Linked DNA regions of Parasegetibacter sp. NRK P23. The protein of the gene in region 2 interacts with the protein of the main gene of each other region in a pairwise test. Links are inferred from orthologs where the notes say so. Each region holds a gene or a part of one and is shown on either strand. Other genes may lie near its edges.

What was found.
Region 1: the proteins of M4J38_RS14115 (region 2) and ligA interact in binary tests that used the Escherichia coli proteins (3 or more experiments, as listed by UniProt). The link is inferred for Parasegetibacter sp. NRK P23 from one-to-one orthologs.

The regions. Positions count from the first base shown.
Region 1 is NZ_JAMDLG010000001.1:1,263,258-1,275,617, reverse strand. What follows is about bases 3,123-6,068. They hold ligA (NAD-dependent DNA ligase LigA), read right to left. Parts: upstream 5,665-6,068; coding sequence 3,580-5,664; downstream 3,123-3,579. Other genes in these bases: M4J38_RS05105 (NUMOD4 domain-containing protein), read right to left, coding at 3,123-3,513. Outside these bases: M4J38_RS05120 (lamin tail domain-containing protein), read right to left, coding at 1-948; M4J38_RS05115 (aspartate-semialdehyde dehydrogenase), read left to right, coding at 1,279-2,268; M4J38_RS05110 (DUF2461 domain-containing protein), read right to left, coding at 2,265-2,945; more of M4J38_RS05105, read right to left, coding at 2,953-3,122; M4J38_RS05095 (alpha-amylase family glycosyl hydrolase), read left to right, coding at 6,182-9,130; M4J38_RS05090 (NUDIX domain-containing protein), read left to right, coding at 9,235-9,960; M4J38_RS05085 (TonB-dependent receptor), read left to right, coding at 10,619-12,360. UniProt on the Escherichia coli protein: DNA ligase that catalyzes the formation of phosphodiester linkages between 5'-phosphoryl and 3'-hydroxyl groups in double-stranded DNA using NAD as a coenzyme and as the energy source for the reaction.
Region 2 is NZ_JAMDLG010000001.1:3,475,103-3,487,954, reverse strand. What follows is about bases 3,104-6,541. They hold M4J38_RS14115 (leucine--tRNA ligase), read right to left. Parts: upstream 6,208-6,541; coding sequence 3,304-6,207; downstream 3,104-3,303. Other genes in these bases: M4J38_RS14110 (ABC transporter permease), read left to right, coding at 6,407-6,541. Outside these bases: rny (ribonuclease Y), read right to left, coding at 1-541; M4J38_RS14125 (TlpA disulfide reductase family protein), read left to right, coding at 756-1,874; M4J38_RS14120 (DUF6263 family protein), read left to right, coding at 1,970-2,818; more of M4J38_RS14110, read left to right, coding at 6,542-7,279; M4J38_RS14105 (DUF3098 domain-containing protein), read left to right, coding at 7,308-7,553; M4J38_RS14100 (undecaprenyl-diphosphate phosphatase), read left to right, coding at 7,626-8,444; M4J38_RS14095 (MFS transporter), read left to right, coding at 8,469-9,902; M4J38_RS14090 (MBL fold metallo-hydrolase), read left to right, coding at 9,916-10,776; M4J38_RS14085 (aspartyl protease family protein), read left to right, coding at 10,946-11,518; M4J38_RS14080 (DUF3108 domain-containing protein), read right to left, coding at 11,724-12,509; M4J38_RS14075 (lysylphosphatidylglycerol synthase domain-containing protein), read right to left, coding at 12,587-12,852.

The DNA.
Region 1 (12,360 bases), 2.2 Mb from region 2 along the record:
TGCGGGAGGGTGTGGGTTAAACAGGAGTTCGTTCAGCAGCACTTCCTCTTTTCCGGGGACGATTGGCATTGCGGTGGGCAATACAACCGGGGCGTGCTGTACAGCACCATTGCAACCGCGCATGTTTTGAATGGCTATGCTGTATAGCTGTTTTTCACGGAATGCATCGCTGAAATGTAAGGATATCGCATCGTTCCAGAACTGCTCTTTAAAAACCGTATCCGGATTTAAGCCACTGATCTTTTCGACAAATAAATCCCGTGCTATACTCTTTGTATCAAAGCTCATATTCATTTGCACAACGATGGTGTTGAGATCAGTCATAAAACTATGTACCGGCACAATGGCAACAATGGGTAATGGTTTCATGATCCTGCCTGCTTTTCCGGGACTTCCTCCTTCGGGGTCAGCGGAGGCGCTCCAGTTTCTGCTGAAGTCGGTTTGCGTGTGTACGTCAAGGCAGGGCTGTGCCGTATCAATCATTTCCAGCGACCAGCCACCTTGCTGTTTAAAACTTTCTCTGTACCAGCTTATGGCGTAGGATATAGCATGTATTGTTGCGCCGGAGGCGTCTTTCAGTTGAAGCACATCGCCTGCATTATCAAGAGATGGGAACCTTGTAACGCCAATGGTTTGACCAAATACCTGGAACTGCGCAACATTCGAGGTGGCGCATAACAGAAGAAAGGCGCCTGGATCGAGACGGAAGTTTCCTTGTATGGAACCAGAACCGGTTCGGTCGCTCAGTGTCCATCCCTCCAGGAATACAGGGTTGCCGCTCCGGTTCAATACCTCCACATATTCAGCCGCGGGCAATTGAACGGGGGGATCGGGGTCGGCCATCAGTTCCGTGATCACCACATCGTATCTGCTTACCTGTTGGCTTTCCGACTTTATTCCTGTTAAGATCAGTAAAATCATCGTTATTATCCTTCTCCCCCAATTCATACACACTCATTTTAAGTAGGGCAGCATTCCTGCAGGGAACACCGCCCGGTTGAAAAACTCAAAGGTAGAATGGTCGGAAAAACCTGACAATGTGAAAAACACCGAAAACCCGGCAGAAAAAAGCGGAAAATATTTTTGGAAATCACGGATGTTTCACTTTAATTTTGCTCCCGCATGAACATGATGAAACATACAAAACGCATTAAGAAACAGTTTCCACTTAAGGAAGGTGCATAAGCGTTCTGTGTTTACAATAGAATTGAGGGCCTTCCAGATTGGAGGGCCTTTTTTTATACTAATAATTAACCAACTAAAAGAACAAAAACAAACATGAAAGTAGCTGTAGTGGGAGCAACCGGCCTGGTAGGCTCCAAAATGTTGCAGGTATTAACGGAACGCAACTTCCCGGTAACTGAACTTATTCCCGTGGCCTCTGAAAGATCCGTAGGCAAACAGGTGGAGTTTAAGGGAAAGCAATATTCCATTGTGAGCGCCGCCGATGCCATTGCCGCCAAGCCCAATGTAGCTATTTTCTCCGCCGGAGGAAGTACTTCCCTGGAGTGGGCACCAAAATTTGCTGAGGCTGGTATTACGGTGATCGACAATTCTTCCGCCTGGAGAATGGATCCCACCAAAGCGCTGATCGTGCCTGAGATCAATGCCGATTCGCTTACCGCGGCCGATAAAATCATCGCTAACCCCAATTGTTCTACCATCCAGATGGTGGTGGCATTGAACCCGCTGCACAAAAAATATAAGATCAAAAGGATCGTGGTGTCCACTTACCAGTCTGTAACAGGAACAGGGGTGAAAGCCGTGAACCAGCTGATGAACGAAAGGAAAGGCGTGGAAGGTGAGATGGCGTACAAATATCCCATCGACCTGAACGTGATTCCGCAGATTGATGTATTCCTGGAAAACGGTTATACCAAGGAAGAAATGAAAATGGTGAAAGAAACCAAGAAGATCATGCGCGATGACTCCATCCGTGTGACGGCCACCACTGTACGTATTCCTGTAATGGGCGGACACAGTGAGAGCGTGAACGTGGAATTTGAGAACGATTTTGACCTGGCTGAAGTTCGCTCCCTGCTCAGTGCAGCGCCTGGCGTGGTAGTGGTGGATGATCCTGCCAACGCGCAATATCCCATGCCGATGGATGCACACGAGAAAGACGAAGTATTCGTGGGCCGTCTTCGCCGCGATGAAAGCGCTCCGAATACCCTGAACATGTGGATCGTAAGCGATAACCTCCGCAAAGGTGCCGCCACCAACGCCGTTCAGATCGCGGAATACTTGAATGGGAAAGGATTGCTTTAGTGGTCTTCCAATAAACTCCGGTTTAAAAAATCCAGCAGGGGCTTCAAGGTTTTGAAGCCCTTTGCTGTTTCCGGGAGAAAATTGGTGGCAAGTACTTCTTTATCCGGCACTTCCCGTCCGGCGATAAAACTTTTCAGTTTCAGGTATTCAATGCCGGTATGGTCCTTTTCATAACCTTTCGGTGCGTTGGCCAGGCTGTATTCAGGGCTTTTGTCGAGGTCGCCGTAAGTTTGAATGAATGATTTATTGCGGATGAGCTTTCCAAACTCATCGTAACAATAATCGATTTCCTGCCGTACTTTCTTCAGTTCCGGGGCCATGGGCATGTAAAGTCCTCCGCCAATAAAACTCTTGCCAGGTTCCAGGTGAACATAGTAACCCGCAAGCATGGCTTTTTTTCCGCCCCTGCAAATGGAGGCGCCGAAATTGGTTTTATACGGAGATTTATCCTTCGAAAACCGCACGTCCCTGTTGATGCGGAACATACAGTCTTTCGCGGTAAGGTGCGCTATCGTGGGATCTAACTTAGCCATCGCGGGGATCAGCTTGTCGATGAAACCCGCGAAATCCTTTCTGGCGTTTTCGTATGCTTTTCTGTTGGCATCGAACCATTCTTTGTGGTTGTTCTTTGCCAGGTCTTTCAAAAAAGAAAATGTACTACCCTGTATCATCGTCATATCCTGGTTATATCCTGCCCCAGTTCTCCCCGCTTTTAATGCGGTACAACGTCATTTCACTCACGCCATATTTTTCAGCGAGTTGCTTGATGGTGAGTTTACGTTTGGGATCGTTGAGTGATTTTTTAATGGTTTTAACCTGTGTGGCATTGAGTTTAAGCCCTTTGGTACGCGTAGCCTGAATTTGTTTGTAGGCGATTTTCTGCGGACTTTTCTGCTGGTGCGCGATCATCTCTTCCAGCGTGGCCCATTTCAGGTTTTTAAGTGTGTTATCGGTTTTGTTGTGATTCAGGTGGATCACATACTTGTATTTAGGAGAAGGTTTCTTCAGAAAGAGTTTGGCTATTTCACGGTGGATGTAAAGTGTGCCGTTGCTATCGGGCCGGTGAAGGTTTAGGGTTCTGTAGCCTGTAGTGAGGGAGCCGTTCAGCAGCTTTCCGTCTTCGTTTACCTCTTCGGAATAACTGGCAACACGGCCGCTCGATGATAGTGCATATTTTTTCCTGAGCTGTTTCCAGCCGGGGAATGGCAAGTGTTTCCACACTTCGCCGGGCAGCTTCTTTACCATAACATGTTGATTTATTTTAAAGTTACAAAAGCTATCCCGAACTTCTCAAAATATTATCGGTGATATTTAACCGAAGAGCTGAAGAAACTCGTCTTCCGTGATCACCCTTACGGTCGGGATCTTTTTTGCTTTTTCCAGTTTGGACCCTGCTTCTTCCCCTGCCACCAGGTAATTGAGTTTGCTGCTTACCCCGCTCAGCAATTTTCCGCCGTTCTTTTCCACCAGTTCTTCGGCTTCGCTGCGCTTGAAGCGGGTGAGGGTGCCGGTGAAAAGGAAGGTCTGGCCGCTCAAGCTTCCGCCCGCCACCTGTCCTTTCTGGGTATTCTTCAGGTTCAGTCCGGCTTTTTCGAGCTGTTCAAGGAGGTGAAGGTTATCCTGGTTGGAGAAAAACTGGTGGATGCTCCCCGCTACTTTGGTGCCCACATCTTCCAGTTCGCGGAGTTTTTCTTCAGAATAATTCCTGAAATCGAGCAGGTGCTCCACGGCGCGGGCCAGCACTTTCGCGGTGGTTTCGCCCACATAACGGATGCCCAGGGCGAAAATGATCCGGTGCAGGGGTTGCTGCTTCGATTTTTCAATAGCCTCCTGTAGGTTGGTAATGGATTTTGGGCCGAAACCTTCGAGTTTCCCGATGGCTTCGAAATCAAGTGCGTAAATACCGGGGATATCGTGCAGTAATTTCAGGTCGTAGAACTTCCGGATGTTCGATTCACCCAAACTCCTGATGTCCATGGCGTCTTTGCTTACGAAATGGATCATTCTTTCCACTACCTGTGCCTCGCAGTTAAGGTTGATACAGCGCCATACGGCTTCGTCTTCGGGCTTAAAGAGGGCATCGCCGCAAACCGGGCAATTTGTCGGGAAAATGATCGGTTCTTCTTTCCCTGTTCTCAGTTCCGCTAAAGGTTTCACGATGTAAGGAATAACATCTCCGGCCCTTTCCACCAATACGGTATCACCGATATGCAGGTCCTTCTCGCGCACTACATCTTCATTGAAAAGAGAGATAGAGCCCACGGTTACGCCACCGATGGGAACGGGGTCGATCTTCGCGACTGGCGTAATGCTGCCCGTACGGCCCACCTGGAACTCCACCCTGCGGAGGATGCTGGTACCCTGGCGCGCGCGGAATTTGTAGGCCATGGCCCAACGCGGGTGGTGTGTGGTCATGCCCATCTTATCCTGAAGGTCATTCCGGTTCACTTTGATGACCATACCATCTATCTCGTAGGGCAGTTCATCGCGTCCGGCTTCAAAGCCCGCGCAGTAATCAATCACACCATCGATGCCCGGGAATACTTTCATTTGTTTTACCGGGCTCCTGAAACCCATGTTCCACAACAGTTCCAGCGATGCGCTATGGCTTTGCAGCGCTGCCGGCATTTCGCCCGTAAGGGTTACGTCGCTCACATGGTAAAGAAAGGCTTCCAGGTTGCGCCTTCCCACTTCTTTGGGGTCTTTGATGCGGAGGGAACCCGAGGCCGCGTTGCGCGGATTAGCGAGCGGGGCCAGGTTCTGGGCCACCAACTGCGCATTGTAGGCTGCGAAATTATTTTTATTGATGAGGACTTCTCCCCTGATTTCAATTTGTTGAATGCCGAATTTGGAGAAAGGCGCTGAAAGCGGCACCGAGCGGATCTGCTTCACATTGGTGGTAATTTCTTCGCCTTCCACCCCATCGCCGCGAGTGGCGGCTCTTACAAGAAGGTCATTCTCATAAATAAGAGAGATGCTGGCGCCATCGAATTTCGGTTCCACACAATATTCCACGGTATCGAGGCCTGTCAGTTCCCTGGCCTTACGGTCCCAGTCGCGAAGGTCTTCGGCATTATAGGAATTTTCCAGCGAAAGCATCGGCACAAGGTGTTGCACAGTGGTGAAAACACTGGTAAGTCCTTTGGCGACACGCTGTGTAGGCGAATCGGAAGTGATCAGTTCAGGGTGGTCTTCTTCAGTTTTTTCAAGCAGTTTATACAGTATATCATATTCACCATCGGAGATAAGCGGGTTATCTTCCACATAATACCGGTGTTCGTGGAATTTAAGGATATCGCGGAGTTGCGCGATCTGTTGTATATCAAAGGAGGAAGGCGTTCTGAGCCATTCAAGTGTTTGTTCCTGGTAAGACCTGATAATATCGCTGGTAAACATGGGATCGAGTTAGATCGCAAATATAGGGATTGACCCGGTGCCATCGCTATAGCGGTGCCACCGGGTAGGGTGAAAACCCGCCGAGTTTCGCCTTGTTTTTCTTTTGATGCGATCCGTTTCTGAACGGGTGCGGAAGGAAGAGGGTAAGAAGTTGGTTTTGGGTGGGTTTAGGGCAAATCGGTGCCACCGACGTTGTTTTCCCATAGGTGCCGAGGTGATAAAACCTTTAGAACATCGTTTTTTAAACCGGTCTTACACGATGAAAATACGTCTAATGTGAAGGCGCTGCACGAGCATAAAAGCATGAAGTGTTGCCCAAAAGAAAGCCCCTTCTCCCGTATTACCGGAAAAAGGGGCGGCAGGTTTTATAATCACGAAGTGTTTCAGCGGGTAAAAAATATTATTGTGTATTTTTTACACAACTAAGGTAAAAACTTTTTACCTTCATTCAGCGAAAAAGGACAGATTTTTTTCTGAAATGAAAACGATGCCTGCCTGAACGCATAAAACCTGTATAATGAACCGATTGCTTGTTCACCTCCTGGTGGCCGCTGTTTTCATGTGCCAGCATGCCAGCGCGCAACTGCTTACATGGTCGCCCGCATTTCCCACCGCGGAAGACACGCTCCTGATTACTTTCGATGCCGCTAAAGGGAATAAAGGACTCAACAATTATTCCGGTGATGTTTACATTCATACCGGTGTCATTACTTCTGCCAGCACTGGTCGTACAGACTGGAAGCATGTGGTGTCGGAATGGAATACCAATAACGCGGCTTTTAAACTTACGCCCATCGGCAACAACAAATACCAGATCAGGCTGGACACCTTGCGCAAATATTACGGCATCACTGCCGGTGAGCAACTGCTGCGGCTGGCAATGGTGTTCAGAAGTTATAACCCGGGCGGAAGTGTGCTGGAAGGGAAAGTATCTGACCTTTCCGCTGATCAGGGCAATATGTATATCCCTGTGTATTCTAACAATGACCTGAAGGTGGCGCTCTTTCAGCCGGAGTCGGAACCGCGTTACAACCGGTATGTGCTGCCGCTTTTGAAAACCGTGGGCGAAACGGTAAATGTGGCGGCGTCGTCTAACTTGCAAAGTACCATACGACTGCTCTTCAATGGAACGGAACTGGCCGCTGCTTCCAATGTAAAGGCGTTGAATGGGGTGGCAAATATTGTATCTCCAGGCAACCAACGCATTATTGCTGAAGCGGTGTCGGGACCAAATACTGTTCGCGATACCATTGATTTTTTTGTGGACGGGAACGTGGAAACGGCACCCCTTCCTGCCGGTGTAAAAGATGGGATCAATTACCTGAACGGGAACACGTCTGTTACCCTGGTGCTGTATGCACCCGGTAAGAACACGGTACGCGTGCTGGGTGATTTCAACAACTGGACCGAACGCCAGGAGTACGCCATGAAAAAAACACCGGATGGAAACAGGTGGTGGCTCACGATAACCGGACTCACTGCCGGAACAGAATATGCGTATCAATACCTGGTGAATGGAACATTGCGCATCGCCGATCCTTATGCTGAAAAAATACTGGACCCCTTCAACGATGGAGAGGTGATTTCCACCGGTGTTTACCCGGGATTAAAACCATATCCAGCAGGAAAAACAACGGGCATCGTAGGTGTTTTACAAACGGGAAAAACACCGTACAACTGGCAGGTGAACAACTTCGTTCGTCCCGATAAAAGAAATTTACTCGTCTACGAGGTGCTGGTGCGCGACTTCCTTTCCGGGCACAACTGGAAACAATTGAAAGATACTATTCCGTACTTCAAAAAACTGGGCATCAACGCGATCGAGCTGATGCCCTTCAACGAGTTCGAGGGCAATAAGAGCTGGGGGTATAACCCAAGTTTCTATTTCGCGGCGGATAAATTTTATGGCACTGAAAATGATTTGAAAGCCTTTATTGATGAATGTCATAGAAACGGAATCGCTGTTATTATGGATATGGTGCTGAACCACTCTTTCGGCCAAAGTCCCATGGTACAATTGTATTTTGACGCGGCGAACAACCGTCCTTCCGCGGAAAGTCCATGGTTCAATCCAACGGCAAAGCATCCTTTTAATGTGGGGTACGACATGAACCATGAAAGCGCGGCCACAAAATATTTCTTCAGCAGGGTAACGGAATACTGGCTGAAGGAATACCGCATTGATGGCTACCGGTTTGATTTGTCCAAAGGGTTTACGCAGAAAAATTCCTGTACAACGGGCGATTGCGGTTCTAATACAGAAGTGAACAACTGGAGCGTGTACGATGCTTCCCGGGTCGCCATCTGGAAGGCCTATTACGATACGCTTATGAAGCATGCCAATGGCTCTTATGTAATACTGGAGCACCTTTCTGAAAACAGTGAGGAGAAAGAACTCTCCGATTACGGCATGTTGTTCTGGGGAAAGGCGACAGAGCCTTTCAACGAAGCGACCATGGGGTATAACGATGGTGGAAAATCAGATTTCTCATATGGATTGTTCACTTCCAGGGGATGGAACAACCCGCACCTTGTTACCTATATGGAAAGTCATGATGAAGAAAGACTGATGTATAAAAACCTGCAGTTCGGCAGTACTTCCAACGCATCACACAACGTGAAAACACTGCCCGTGGCACTGTCAAGAAACGGAGCCGCCGCCGCTTTTTTCTGGCTGATGCCGGGTCCGAAAATGATGTGGCAGTTCGGGGAAATGGGCTACGATTATTCTATCAACTATTGCAGCAACGGAACGGTTCAGAACAGCTGCCGTGTAGACGATAAGCCCATCCGCTGGGATTATTTGCAGAACACGGACCGGAAAAACCTGGTGAACGTTTATGATAGCCTGTTGCAACTCCGGAACCACCCGCTCTTCAGAGATACCTGGATCAGTAAGGACATCGGCTTTTCGTTGAATGGTACAAACGGGCTGAAATATATGATCGTCCGTACTTTCAATGATACGGCCTCCGTTGTGGTGGTGGGTAATTTTGGTGTTACGGCGCAAACCATCGGCGTTACCTTCCCGAAAGCGGGCAACTGGTACAGGTATATGGTGCCTGAAATCTACACGGCCAGCGGAACGCAGCAGCAGATCAGTCTCGCGCCCGGCGAGTACAGGATTTTCCTCAGCAGGAATCTTTATGGGCTGGGTATTACCCCGGTTCAGGATATAGACAACCAGGGGCGGTTACTTAGTTTTGGCATTTATCCCAACCCGGTAAACCAGGCTTCCAGCATAGTCTATCAGCTTCCCGAACCCGGAAAATTACAGATCAGCATTCATGATATCTCGGGGCGGCAACTGGGTGGAACTTACCAGGTGAATACGATAGCCGGAAAAGGACAACTACCGGTTACGGCCATCACCGGAAGTGTACCGCAGGCGGGAACATATATCATCAGGTATTGCTGGAAGAATAAGATGTACGCGGAAAAATTCAATGTTTTTTCCTCCTGGTAGCGATGTTTTTTCACGGAGAACATTCCGGTATTATACGCACCGGTCTTGGAAATCCGTTAAACTGAAATAACTTGCGATACCCGAATAACATTAAACAGCCAGCCATGACGAGACGACCAGCAGCGCAACCGAACATCAATACCACACCCATCAGCATCGCCGATTATTTCAAGGTGGCCATATCCGTGGATTGCGTCATTTTCGGGTTCGATGAAGGGGTGCTGAAGGTGCTGCTCATCAAGTGTAACCTGGACGAATTTAATGGGGAATGGTCGCTGCTGGGAGATCTGGTGCGCCCGGATGAAGACCTCGACAAAGCTTCTTACCGCATCCTGAAAGAACGCACCGGGCTGGATGATGTATACCTTGAACAGGTGCATACATTCGGTTCTCTCAACCGGCACCCCAACGGAAGGGTGGTTACTACGGCTTATTATTCTCTTGTAAATATCCAGCACCACGAACTCCAACTTTCAGACAACGAACTGCATTGGCACCCCTTCAACGAAATCCGTTCCATGGCCTTCGACCACATGCAGATCCTGCAAACCTGTTATACCCGGCTTCAGCAAAAAGTATTGCGTGAGCCGGTGGTGTTCAATCTGCTGCCCCCGAAGTTTTCCCTCCGCGATTTACAATCTTTGTACGAAGCGATCCTCGGCGTGGAAATGGACCGGAGGAATTTCAGAAAGAAATTCTTCCAGATGGGCTTCCTGGTGGATACGGAACAGATGGAAGACAATGTGCCGCACCGCCCGGGAAAACTCTACAAATTCAACCACAGAAAGTACAGTAAGCTCAGCAAAAAAGCACTGGATATCAATTTCTGATAGTGCGGGTGAGGCAGAAGGGTTTAACTGGCAGATAAATTTTGATGCTTCTTAGCCTGTGCTATGCGGGTGGAACGGCTACATGATTGAGTTTAATGTAGCAACCTCAGCATTTAAAAGTGTAGCACTTCCCAATTCAATGCAAAAGCTTCGCGATTCAACACAGAATTGAATGAGCTGAAACGCATGCCCATCATTGTTTTAAAACACCTTATGCGTTGTAAGCATGTTTTGATACAATGGTTGTATTTCTCAGATTCGCATATTATAAAATTGTATTCCTTGATTGATGAGTCGCAGTTTTTAATGATCGATCTATCAGCTTAATGATTTTTGTATTCTTTTGATATAAGCCGGTTGAACGATTTTCATCCCTTTCAGGAAGATCGTTTAACAATACATGCTTTTGTATTGTCTCCTGTCAACAAATGAGGTTTGGTGCATCATTGCGCCGGATTACCCTGTCTTTTCTTGTAAACGATTGCGCTGGGAATTCCAAATAAAACCCCGCATTTTATTTTGGTTTAACAGAATTTTTATTTTAACATTGTGTAAAATATACACATTAGTGTATCGCGGATTATAAAACCTATTAATTGCCATTATGACTGCCAGGAATCTAACGAGGATGCTTGTTGCGCTCTGCACATTATTGTGCATGGTTTCAACAGAAGCTGCTGCCCAGCAGCGCACCATTAACGGGAAAATTTCAGATGGCCGGAACGGTCAGCCCATATTCGGGGCTTCAATTCTCCTAAAAGGAACAACCAACGGAACATCTTCGGGTGCCGATGGACTTTTCAGTTTAAGCGTTCCCGCTGATGCATCAGTATTGGTCATCACTTCCGTGGGCTATGCTTCCAGGGAAGTATCTATCGCTTCCGGAATGCTCGACATCAAACTGGATCCTTCCACCGCATCTTTCGATGAAGTGGTGGTGATCGGTTACGGAAGTCAGCGCAGGAGGGAAGTGACCGGTGCCATTACCAAAGTGACCAGCGAAAAATTAAATTCAGTACCGGTGCCCAGCTTTGAAGCGGGTTTGCAGGGACGTGCCGCGGGCGTACAGGTGGTGCAGGGCAGCGGGCTTGCAGGGTCGGGCTCGGTTGTGCGTGTACGTGGGTTGAATTCCATCAGTGCGGGAGGCGATCCGTTGTATGTGGTAGACGGTGTTCCCATCACCCAGGACAATTTCCTTCGTGGTAACAGTGGTGCCATGAACCAGAATCCACTGGCCGCTATCAATCCGCAGGACATTGAATCCGTGGAAATTTTAAAAGATGCGGCGGCGGCTGGTATATATGGAAGTCGTGGTGCGAATGGAGTGATCCTCATCACCACCAAGCGCGGTAAAAGCGGCAAGCCTTCTTTCAATTATTCCAATAGGGTGGGTTTCAGTACTTATGCGAATCGTCCGGATTTTCTGGGTACCGAAGATTGGCTCGCCTTGCGCCAGGAAGCCTGGGTGAACGATGGCAATTCAGGTTTGGCACCGCTTCCGGGAAACGTCAGTTGGGAAAAGGCCAGGCAAACGAACACCGATTGGTGGGACCTGCTTACCCGCACCGGCGTAATGCATGAACATAACCTGAGTATGAATGTGGGTTCCAAAAAGGTACGTGCATTCGTAAGTGCCAATTACAGCGACCAGCAAAGTTACCTGAAGGGAAACTCATTTGAACGTTACGGTTTGCGCGCCAATGTTGATTATACGCTCAATTCAAAATTCAAGGCGGGCATAACGGCCGGCTACAACAGGGGCAATAACCAGCGTGTACCCGCGGCGTGGGCGGGCGGTTTGGGCGATGTGATGAGTACGGCATTGCCTTTCTTCCCTGTATACAACGACGATGGTTCTTTCTTTACAGGAGGGGCTAACCCGGTTCGCGTGATAGAAGGCAATACCTGGTATAACAGAGACGATCGGATCATGAGTTCCGTTTTCTTTCAATATACGCCCGTCAAAAACCTAACCTTAAAAGTTGTAGGTTCCCTGGATTACCTGCGTGGCCTTGAAGATAAATTTGAAACGCCGGAATTCCGGAATAACAGCGACATGCTGGGTTTCACCAGGAGAAGTCCTTCAGAAACCGTGAACCAAAGTGGAACATTCACCGCTGAATATAAGTGGGATATAAAAGATGACCATCGTTTTGTGCTGCTTGCCGGTACTGAAGCGCAGGAATCAAGAACCAGGTTCTTCAGCACAGACTTTGGTAAAGCAACCAATACGCCATGGTATGATGATGTGCCCGCGTTCGAAGCGTTCAGGGATAGCCTCAGGGCAATTGGCCAGGCAGTGTGGAACGAGACCAATGCTTTCACCTTTAATTCTTTCTTCGCAAGGGTGAACTATAGTTACAAAGACAAATTCTTTGCACAGGCCTCTATGCGTGCAGA
Region 2 (12,852 bases):
GCTTGGCGTCGTCAATAATTTCCTGCTGAAGCGCCAGGGCCTGGGTTTGAGCTTCGTTTTTCAGGCTCTCCACCAACTGCGCTTTGGCCTCTTCTGCGGTAAGACCCGCGATTTTCTCCAACCGGCGGATGTGCTCCTCCTGGTGTTTTTCCAGTTCGGTGCGTTTAATGTTCACCAGTTCGATCTGGCGGTTCAGGTTCTCTTTAATGGCTTCATTTTCTTTGATCTGCTTGTCCAGTTGGTCTCCTTTCTGGTTAAGCGCCTGCTCTTTCTGCTTGATCCTGTTCTCGCCTTCGGAAATTTTCTGGTTGCGCTGCAATACCTCTTTATCGTGTTCCGCTTTCAACTGGACGAATCTTTCTTTCGCTTCCAGCATTTTTTCTTTCTTCAGCGTTTCGGCATTTGCCTGCGCGTCGCCAACTATTTTTCTGGCCTGTTGTTCTGCATCCTCTATCTGTTTCCGGGTATTTTTAGCGAAAATGAACTTCCCCGCTATGATCCCTACTGCAATACAAACGACCCCTATGATTACGAAATCCATGAATTCTGTTGTTTAAATTGTTCAATATCAATACGTTCCTTCCAAACTAGCTTATCTTTTGTTTAGCGCAAAGGAATAGGCGAAGATACAAATTAATATATATGACGGATCAGCAGATACACTATAATTGATTGTAGCACACTATTTGACAAGTGGTTAGGACCTATTGCCACCTTATCGGTAACTTGCCCGTCTAATCTATAAAAACGAACCAATGCGAACACTTTCTCTTGTTGCCCTCTGCGCGGCACCGCTTTTTTCCCTTGCGCAGACTGAAAAACCAAATTTTACGGTGAGTGGCAGTTTTAAAAATATTGCCGCCGTTCCGGAGATGGTGTACCTGAATTATGCGGCCAACGGCCAGCGCATCAACGACAGCGCTGAAGTTAAAAATGGCACTTATACCTTTTCCGGCACTGTTACGGAACCGGTTCAGGCTTCCCTTCGCGCCAAAGGCGCGGCAATGTCCAGGAAAAACCTGGTAACACTTTTCCTGGATAAGGGGAAGATCAAACTCGTTTCCACCGACTCTTTCACCAACGTGAAGATCACCGGTTCCAAGGCGCATGCCGCCTATGAGGCCCTCAACAAACAAATGAAGCCTTATAATGACCAGATGGATGCGTTGGAACAGGAGTTTTATAAACTCCAGACCGCCAGGGATCAGGAAGGCATAGCGAAGATCCGTGAAAAAGCCGGAGAGCTGGGCGAGCAAATGAGCAAGGTTTATAAGGATTACGCGATCAAAAATCCGAAATCCCCGCTGGCGCTCTACGCCATCAACCAATTCTCAGGCGGTAACATGGATGCCGATGAGGTTGAACCTATTTTTAATGCACTTCCGGCCGCCGCAAAAGAAACCAAAAGCGGAAAGGACCTTGCCGCGAAACTGGATATCGCCAAAAAAACAGGTATTGGTCGCCCGGCTATGGAGTTCACTCAAAACGATACACTTGGTAACCCCGTTAGCCTTTCCTCCTTCAAAGGAAAATATGTGCTGATCGATTTCTGGGCAAGCTGGTGCGGCCCCTGCCGTGCTGAAAACCCCAACGTGGTAAAGGCTTTCGAAAACTTTAAAGACAAAGGCTTCACCGTGCTGGGTATTTCTCTGGACCAGCCCGGTAAAAAAGACAAGTGGCTGGAAGCCATTCACGCCGATAACCTTACCTGGACACATGTTTCCGATCTTCAATTCTGGAACAACGCGGTAGCCAGGCAGTACGGCATCAACTCTATTCCCCAAAACTTCCTGGTGGATCCTAACGGAATCATTGTAGCGAAGAACATCAGGGGAGAAGAATTGCAGAAGAAACTTGCAGAGATCATTAAATAACCAAATGGCCGTGAGGCGGGAACTTACTTGTCTCACGGTTCTTATTTCCTGTAGTTTAAGCCATCCCGTTAACCATTCAAACACAAACATCAGATATGAAAAGAAAGCTTTTACTCGCCTCCGCACTCGTTTTGGGCGGATTCTCCCTTACCCAGGCGCAATCCATCACTGGAAAGATTAACCTCTCCAAAGGACAAAAATTTGAAGAGGTTTCCACCATCAAAGCCAATACCAGCATGGAAATGATGGGCAACCAGATGGAAACGAAAACCGAAACCATTTCCAACAACGAACTGGAACTGAAGGACAATGCAGCGGATTACCTGTTCGCCAATACCTTCAAACGTTTCAGGATGAATGTTTCTATGATGGGTCAGGAACAAAAAGTAGACACGGACAACAAAGCGGATCTGGAAGGTCCCATGGGTCAGGGGTTTAAAGACATCATCAACAAAACCCAGGAAATCAGCGTTTCCAAAAACGGCCTGGTGAAAGACATCAAGATGCCTGGTGGAGATGGCGCCAGCGCAGCCCTTGCCGCCATGAATGGCATGCAGAACACCTATTCCGTTGGCGCACCGTTCGCCGCCATCACCACCTTCGGTGGAAAAGCACTGAAAGTAGGCGAAACATGGCAGGAAAAAGTGACCACCGAAGCCCTGGCCAGCGATATTACTTATAAACTGGAATCCGTTTCAGGCGGAGAAGCCGCTGTTTCCTTCACCGGCAACACCGTGATCAAAACCACTACCGAACAACAGGGCATGGAAATGAAAATGGAAATGAGCGGTCCCGTAAAAGGCACGATGGTAGTGGATCCCGCAACAGGTCTTGTGAAAAAACGCAACACCACCATGGATGCAACGGGTAGTATGGAAGTGATGGGACAGAAAGTGCCGTTGAAGATTGCTTCTACGACGGAGTCGGTGATTACGAAGAAGTAGTTTATTCTTTTTCACGTGACAGCTTCGTTCCTAGCAGATTGAGGGGGCACATGGAGGATATTTTCCACGCAAGGACGCAAAGTGGCAAGGACGCAAGGCCTTAATTAAGTTTGGGGCTCTTTCAGGGAGAGGTGTTTTTATTGCTCGCGACGGCGCTACGGCGCAATGGCTTGTTGGTACTTGGAGCGGTAGTGGTGTGTTTATTTTCTCGCAAAGGCGCGCTACTTCCTGCTTCCTGCTTCGTTCCTCGCAGCCTCCCAGCCTCGCTGGCGCAATGTGGCTGTTTTATTGGCACTGGTTGATTTAGAATGAGTTGTTTGTTGTATGCCTTGCAGATAAGTTGAAAGAATCATTTTAATAAAAAACAGGCTGTATCTTATGCTGATACAGCCTGTTTTTTATTACTCATGTGCGTGATAATATCGCGCTTATTAAACGCACTTTTTGAACTGCATTCAATTTTTCAGTTCGAAATTTTCCGGCTTTTATACCACTACGTTTACCATTCTACCGGGAACGTACACCAGTTTTTTAAGGGGCTTCCCTTCCATCCATTTTTGCACGATCTCGTTTTGCAGCACGAGTTGCTGCACTTCTTCCTGAGAGATATCAAGTGCCAGGTTGATGGTGGTACGCGTTTTTCCGTTAATTGAAACAGGATATTCTTTGGCTGATTCTACCAGGTATTTTTCTTCCACCGCAGGATAGGCGGCATCCAATACGCTTCCTGGATTTTTCAGCGCCTGGTTCCAGAGTTCTTCGCAGATGTGTGGAGCATACGGGGTGAGGATGATCAGCAATTTTTCCAGCACTTCTTTTTTGTGGCATTTCAAATCGCTCAGTTCGTTTACGCAGATCATAAAGGCTGAAACGGCAGTGTTGTAGGAGAAACGTTCAGTATCGTCTTCCACCTTTTTCACTGCTTTATATATCGCCTTCCATTCATCGTTTGAAGGCGCATCGTTGGTAACGATGAAGCCTTTGTTTTCATCGGCGAAGAGTCTCCAGAGTTTTTTCAGGAAACGGTGTACCCCTTCAATGCCTTTGGTGTCCCAGGGTTTGGACACTTCCACGGGGCCGAGGAACATTTCGTACATGCGGAAAGTGTCGGCGCCGTATTTGGCAACGAGGTCATCGGGGTTAACGGTGTTGAATTTGGATTTGGACATTTTTTCAACCTCGGAACCACAGATGTATTTTCCATCAGCATTTAGGACAAATAATGCATCAGAATATTCAATTTTCCATTTTTTAAATTCTTCAATGTCAAGCTCCTGACCATCAACAATATTTACATTAACGTGAATTGCTGAAATGCTGATTGAGATATTTGAAACTTTCTTTTCTCCTAAATATTCAAAACTTGGAGCGTTGCTTAGCCCACTTTGAATAATGAGTTGATAGAAGTCTTCAAGACTAATCTCATTTAAATAATATTTATCAACTACATCCTTAGAAGCAAATACCTGTACCGCATTTATTGGCTTTTCAGTTATTGTTTCAAGCAATTTCACCCTATACACAAACCTACTGCTTCCCTGAATCATTCCCTGGTTCACCAACCTTTTAAACGGCTCATCGAACCCGATATGTCCCAGGTCATACAGCGCTTTGGTCCACATTCTTGAATACAGCAGGTGGCCCACCGCATGTTCGGTGCCTCCGATATAAATATCGACCTGGTTCCAGTAGTCGCTGGCCTGTCGGGAGCAAAATTCCTGTTCGTTGTGAGGATCCATGTAGCGGAGGAAATACCAGGACGAGCCGGCATAACCGGGCATGGTATTCGTTTCCAGTTCTTTTTCCACCCATTCCGGAATATTGGCCAGTGGCCCCTCTCCTTCCGGACCTGGTTTATAGCTGTCCACATGGGGCAGTTCCAATGGCAGTTCGGATTCGGGCAACTGGTAGGCGGTGCCGTTCTTCCATTTGATGGGGAAGGGTTCGCCCCAGTACCGCTGACGACTAAACGCCGCATCGCGCATTTTATAATTCACTTTTCGTTTGCCGATGCCCATCTCCTCTAATTTATCCATGGCCACGTTCATGGCATCGCGCATGACCAGGCCGTTCAGAAAACCACTGTTCTCGAGCAATGCGTCTTTGGTAGGGTTGGCTTCGGTTCCGTTGAAATGCTCCCCGATAATATTGGTGACGGGAATATTGAAGTGCTGGGCAAATTTAAAATCGCGCTCATCACCGCAGGGAACGGCCATGATGGCGCCGGTTCCATAGCCCGCGAGCACGTATTCGCTGATCCAGATGGGTATTTCCCTTCCGTCAAACGGATTGATGGCATAAGCGCCGGTAAAGCAGCCAGATATCTTTTTCTCGGCCATGCGCTCCCTTTCGGAGCGGGACTTCACATAGGCAACATATTCTTCCACCGCAGCCTGTTGTGCGGGCGAAGTGATGTCGGCAATGAGTTCATGTTCCGGGGCAACAACCATAAAATCCACGCCGAAGATAGTATCGGGGCGGGTGGTGTAGACTTTGAGTTTGCCTTCCTCTCCTTTTATTCCAAACTCAATCTCCGCCCCATAACTTTTTCCGATCCAATTCGATTGCATCTCCTTCATCGCATCGGAGAACTCCACTTTTTCCAGTCCTTCCAGCAACCGGTCGGCATATTCAGTGATCCTCAGGTACCACTGCCGGAGTTTCTTGCGTACCACCGGATGCCCTCCCCTTTCGCTCACCCCGTTCACCACTTCATCATTGGCCAGCACGGTTCCCAGCGCTTCACACCAGTTCACTTCTCCGTAACCGCAGAACGCGAGGCGATAATGCATGAGGATGTTCAGTTTGCAGGCTTCATCGTACCCGTTCCAGTCGTTGGCGGAGAACACCACGGTCGCATCTCCCGGGCAGGGATATGCGGTATTGCCGTTCTTTTCAAAAATGGCCACCAGTTCATGGATGGGCCTTGCCTGCTGCAACTCCCTGTTGAACCAGGCGTTGAACAATTGCAGGAAAATCCACTGCGTCCATTTATAATAGGAAGGGTCGCAGGTCCGCACTTCACGGCTCCAGTCGTAGCTGAACCCGATATTGTCCAGTTGTTTCCTGAAGTTCTCTATATTTTTCGCGGTAGCCACTGCCGGATGGATGCCATGCTCAATGGCGTATTGCTCGGCGGGCAGGCCGAAAGCGTCGTATCCCATAGGATGCAGTACATTAAATCCTTTCAACCTTTTGTACCTGCTATAGATATCGGAGGCGATGTAGCCCAGCGGATGCCCCACATGCAGCCCCGCGCCGCTCGGATAAGGGAACATATCCAATACGTAGCACTTCGGCTTTGCTGAAATATTGCTGACAAGATAAGCATCTGCCGCCTTCCATTTCTCCTGCCATTCCTTTTCGATCTTTCTGAAATTGTATTCCATGATGGTTCAAAGATTGTAGTTCTTCTCCGGTTCAACAACGGTATTTTAACAAATTGTCTGGAGAATAACACCGTATATCGTGGCGTTAAATCACGGTAAGCCCTGCCCGGCGGGTACGGCTTACCGAAAATCGCGCAAAAATACGTTATTTTGCACGTATCCCTTTGAATATACGTTTACTAACCATTAAAGCAGTTTCATGTCTCAAATCGGAAAAGCATCTGCCAAACGTTCCTCACCATCTTACTTTATGTCGATCCTCGGAGTATCGCTTGTATTGCTTATCCTGGGTATCCTCGGGTGGATCGTGATCAACGCCAACAAGCTGGGCCAGTACTTTAAAGAGAATGTGGAAGTGAGGGTGTACCTGCGCGAGAACATCACGGCCAAAGACAGTACCGAACTGGTGGATTATGTAAAAACACAGCCCTATGTGAAGTCCTACACGTATGTAACCAAAGAGATGGCGAAAGACAAATTTATGAAGGACGGCAATGCGGATTGGGGTAAAGTATTGGATTACAACCCATTACCTGCAAGCATAGAATTCAAGTTGTATGATGAATATGTTCAGAAGGACTCCCTGCTGAAGATCAAGAATACTTTTCAGGAAAAACTTGCCGTGAGCAGCGCAGAATACCCTGACGCGGTGGTGGACAGCGTGAACAAGAATGTGCAACAGGCCTCCCTGGTATTGCTGGTGATTGCCGTTATCCTGGGGATCGTGGTGATCTTCCTGATCGATAACACCATTAAACTTGCCATGTTCAGCAACCGTTTCCTGATCAAGACCATGCAGATGGTGGGCGCCACCCGCTGGTTTATCGCCAAGCCGCTGGATATGCGCGCCATCCTGAACGGAGCGCTTAGCGGACTCCTGGCGATCGCAGGCATCATCGCACTGATCTTCGTGGCCGAAAAATACATCCCGGAGATCAGGGCTATACGGGACATGAACATGCTGGCGATCCTCTTCGCCATCATCATATTACTGGGTATCGCGATATCTTTCTTCAGCACCCACAGAAGTGTGATCAAATACCTGAAAATGAAACTGGATGATTTGTATTGATTATATTGCGAACGATTAAACATAAGTTATGACCGAAAACAAAAGCACCAGTCTCTTTCACAAAGAGAATTATATATGGATGATCGCCGGTATCGTGATCGTGATCATTGGTATGTTGCTCATGGCTGGCGGCAAAAGCCAGGACCCGAACATCTTTGCTGAAAACGAAGTATACAGCACCCGCAGAATCACCATCGCCCCGATCCTGATCGTTGGCGGATTGCTGCTGGAGATTTACGCCATCTTCAAAAAACCTAAAAAGCAGGCGGCCTGATCCGCTGCGTCATAATATTTCAAGCGATCTCCTACCGGGATCGCTGTTTTTTTACCATCAACCGAAGCGCTCATGAATCTCCTTGAAGCCATTATCCTGGCCATTGTAGAAGGACTTACCGAATTTCTTCCCGTTTCCTCCACCGGCCACATGGTGATCACCAGTTCACTGATGGGTATCCATACCGATGAGTTCACCAAACTGTTCGAGGTAGCCGTTCAGTTGGGTGCTATCATGGCGGTAGTGGTATTGTACTGGAAGAAATTTGTCGATTTCAAAAGCATTCAGTTTTACCTGAAACTCGCGTTCGCTGTTCTTCCCGCACTGATCCTCGGCTTCCTGTTTTCCGACAAGATCGACGAAATGCTCGAAAGCCCGCTTACCGTTGCCATCTCCCTGTTCCTCGGGGGTTTCGTGCTCCTGTTCATCGACCGCTTCTTCCAGAAGCCTGAAATACATACCGAACCTGAAATATCCTTCCGTAAGGCCATCACCATCGGTTTCTGGCAATGCCTTGCCATGATCCCGGGCGTGAGCCGGAGTGCCGCCTCCATTATTGGCGGAATGCAACAGCAACTGAGCCGTTCCCTGGCAGCCGAGTTCTCCTTTTTCCTGGCAGTGCCCACCATGGCGGCCGCTTCCGGTTATTCTCTCGTACTCAAAGACTTCCAAATGAATGGCACGGAGGTAAAAGGATACGAACTGGTACTGGCTTCCACTAAAAACATCACTGCTTTCGTTGTGGGCAACATCGTAGCGTTTATCGTAGCCATGCTTGCTATCCGCTTCTTCATCGGTTTTCTCCAAAAGCGCGGTTTCCGCCTTTTCGGCATCTACCGCATAGCGCTCGGAGTGGTATTACTGGGCCTGTATATGGCCGGTAAGTTATAACTTACAGCACCTTAAACGCTCGATATGCAAACCGCTTCCCGCAAAGTGATCAACGGTTGGGCCATGTACGATTGGGCCAATTCCGTTTACAACCTTGTGATCACCACCACCTTCTTCCCCATTTACTTTGTGGCGGTCACAAAAAGCCCGGATGGCAGCGACAAAGTTGAGTTCCTGGGCAGGCAGTTCACCAACTCTTCCCTGTACGATTATACACTGGCGGCAGCATACCTCGTGGTGGCTTTGCTTTACCCCATACTTACTTCCATAGCGGATACGCGCGGCAACAAAAAGAATTTCATGCGCTTCTTTTGTTACATGGGCGCATTGGGCTCTTCCGCTTTATACTTCTTTGACGCCTCCAACCTATGGCTCGGCATCTCCGCTTTTATGCTGGCGGCCATGGGGTACGCGGGCAGTCTGGTTTTCTACAATGCCTACTTGCCGGAGATCGCCGCACCGGAAGACAGGGACCGTATTTCAGCAAAAGGTTTTTCCTATGGCTATACCGGCAGCGTCATCATGCAGATCATCGGGTTCTGCCTGATCCTTTTCATGGAAGGACAAAGCGGCAAAGCAACGCAGATCACCTTTCTCCTGGTAGGTATATGGTGGCTGTTGTTCGCACAAATTTCGTTCAACCGTTTGCCATCAACAACCGTGAAATCACCGACCAAAGGCAATATTTTCACCGATGGTTTCCATGAGGTAAAGAAGGTATATGGCGAGGTGAAAAAACTGGCCGTACTCAAGAGATTTCTCCGTGGTTTCTTTTTTTACAGCATGGGCGTGCAAACTGTAATGCTGGCTGCCACACTGTTTGGAAGCAAATTGCTCCATCTGCCCGACACCAACCTCATCATTACGGTGGTACTGATTCAACTGGTGGCCATTCCCGGTGCCATACTCATGAGCCGACTTTCTTCGAAGTTCGGGAACATCAAAGTGCTGATGGGCGTGGTATTCTTTTGGATATTGATTTGTATTGCCGCTTTCCAGACCGCCAACGTTGCGGAACCATTGGCCCCGATGCACGAGAAGATCGCAGTACTGAAGCAACAAAAAGAAACGCTTGAACAAAGTAGCCAGGATTTCGCATTTGTTGATAAACAAATCAAAACTGAAGAGGACCTGCTTGCGCCATTACAAAAACCGGTGGAATTCAGCTTTTATGCCCTGGCCATCGCGGTAGGGCTGGTAATGGGCGGTATTCAATCGCTCAGCCGTTCCACCTATTCCAAACTGATGCCCGAAACAAAAGACACCGCCTCTTATTTCAGTTATTATGATCTTACGGAGAAGATCGCTATTGTATTGGGCATATTTAGTTTCGGGTTAATAGAAGACATCACCGGAAGCATGAAAAACTCCGTATTGAGCCTGATTGTATTTTTCGGAATAGGCATGGTCTGGCTCTATAGCGCACTTCAGAAAAAAAAATCCGTTTCTCCATCGTAAAAAACATTGCCGTATGCAACTTTATTCCATTCCTACGGGAAACTTCAAGCTTGATGGCGGCGCCATGTTCGGCGTTGTTCCGAAATCCATCTGGAACAAACTCAATCCGGCGGATGAACAGAATATGTGTTCCTGGGCCATGCGCTGCATGTTGATTGAAGATGGGAACCGGCTTATCCTCATAGACAATGGAATAGGTGATAAACAGGATGCAAAGTTCATGGGACACTACTATCTCCATGGCGATGATACACTGGAAAGCTCCCTGCGAAAACACGGTTTCCATAAAGATGATATCACCGATGTGGTCCTTACGCACCTGCATTTTGACCATTGTGGCGGAAGCATTGAACGGAAGAACGATAAGCTGGTGCCCGCTTTCCCGAATGCCGTTTACTGGAGCAATGAAGCGCACTGGAAATGGGCTACCGAACCAAACGCAAGAGAAAAAGCCTCGTTTCTTAAGGAGAATATTCTTCCCATACAAGAGAGTGGACAACTGAAATTCATACCTACTCCGGACGCAGAAAAAGGCCGGCTGGCGGAAAGTATTTTCACCGAGCATATCTCATTCCGCTTTGTAAGCGGTCACACGGAATCGATGATGCTCCCGCAGATAAAATACAATGGCCGCACCATTGTATTTGTGGCCGATCTTCTTCCTTCCACCGCACATATTCCCCTTCCTTATGTAATGGCTTATGATACGAGACCGTTGCTTACTTTGGAAGAGAAAAAAATCTTCCTTGACGAAGCCGCGGCGAAAGAATTTATTTTATTCTTTGAACACGATGTTCAAAACGAGTGCTGCACGCTGATTCAAACGGAGAAGGGCATACGCGCAGGAGAAAGTTTTTTCCTCCGAAATTGCTGATCGGTGTTTTTCTATCGCAAAATGGGTTATTTTCACATTGCCCCACCCACCACACATCCATAATTTTGTTGGCAGAAAATGAGTAGCGCTGAATGGCGTACGCATTTCTTTTGTCCCGACTGCAGCGGGGCAAGGCCATCTATTTTAAGATCATCAAAATTTTAAGCGGATGAGTACACCTTATTTTCATGCAGCTAAAAAACTAGGTATGGGCAACATTTATGCGAGTATTGAATTGGTGAATTTGGAGGACCTGACCCTGTCGAAAAAACACATCATCGGGAAAGAAGAAGTGAGAAGTATCCAGATCCGTGCATTGGTGGATACCGGAGCGCGTGAACTGATTATTAACGAGAACATCCAATCTTACCTCAAGCTTCCTGTGGTGGGAAAGAAAACCTTCTACCTGGCCAACGACAAGCCGGTGGCCTGCGACGTGGTAAGCGGGCTGGAGATCAGGTTCCAGCACATCAGCGAGCCATGCAAGGCCGTGGTTTTACCGGGGGAAGTGGAGCCGTTACTGGGCGTGATGGCACTTGAGGTATTAAACGTGGTGATAGATCCGTTGCGGCAGGAACTCATCATCCCTTCAGATGAACAGTACAGGAACAGGATTCATTCTATACGCACACCCGGATTCGCGGAGTGTGTGGAGAGTATCAGGGTATACAATAACCTCGTGAAGGACTTTGTGCGGCTACATAAAAAAGAGGGAGAGGTAATACCGGGTATTGATGAGTGAGTACTGATAAATAGTAATATTGAGATAGAACGATAAACTGTGTGGCCCTGAACAGCGTTGAGTGAATGGAAGGAATTGCCGGTGGCAAGTATGCCTGGCCTTATAATCCTACCGGCATATCCTTTCTTTCACAAACCATTCGTTTAGTTGAATGATTGTTCCGACTATGTCGTATTCCTTATGCATCAGGTTGGCAGGTTCAACACTACCGTACACTGATCAACGAAGAAAGCGGGTAACGCAAATTCCGGTAGGAAGACATGTCTACTTTGATGCTCCCAACGGAGATCGGACTTTCTATCCGCACAGGAATTTTATTGCCGTCATCTGAAACCCATACGGTCATTTTTTCACCACCTTCAAAAACGGATCCCTTGATCAGGTAGGGTTTGAATTTGATGGCGCGGAATTTTCCATACTTGGTTTTGATGGTCTCTTTGCCCATGTAACGGATGTAGATGTTGTACACCTCATCATCCAGGAATAGGGAAAAAGGAATCTTATCTCCGGGCTTGTATTTGGAGAAATCAATGTTGCGCGCGTAATAAATTGAACTTACCACATCCTGTACACATTCGGGCACCTTGAAAACCCCTTTCGTGGTAACGGCTGTATTAGCGGTACGGTTGAAACTTACATTCTCATATTTTTTATAACCGCCTTCCTCTACATTGCGGATAAACTTGTAGGGTTGTAAGCTGGCGGTATCGATGTAGGTTTCGTAGCGGTCGCGTACCTTGAAAAAGTTATCGTAGAAGTTATAGGTCTTGCCTTCTCCCACGATATGGTAAACAGGCTTTCCGTTCAGTCTTTCCAGGGATGATGTAAAGGTGGCTTCTCCTGCGGCCACATATACGCCAAGCGTATAATACACTTTCAGTGTAATGCTTTCGCCTGCTTTGAAAGAAGTATTCCTGACGGAGCAGAAATCATTGGCCGCCCTTAAGTGCAGCGATAAAAATATAAGAGTCAGTAAACCTGCAGCTTTCATCCGTATATCTTTATTTGTTCTTTATGCTGATAATGCGGCGGAACCATTATTGAATAACACCAGCCTGCTTTATCAAATCATTTGTTCCTGTATATTTTAATTCCGATCACCATGATGCTTCCCACAATAGCCGGTATCAACAAGTTAACGAACCAAACGCTGCCGGTTGCGGCCACGATGCCGATTTTATTTTTACTTAACATGCCGATCAACTGCAAACTCACTTCTCCTCTCAAGCCAAGTTCCGCCAGCGCTATCGTTGGAACGATCGCGAGGATCAGGAACACAGCACCGGTCATCCAAAAACCCTGCCACCAGGTAAGCCCTACCCCGAATATACTGA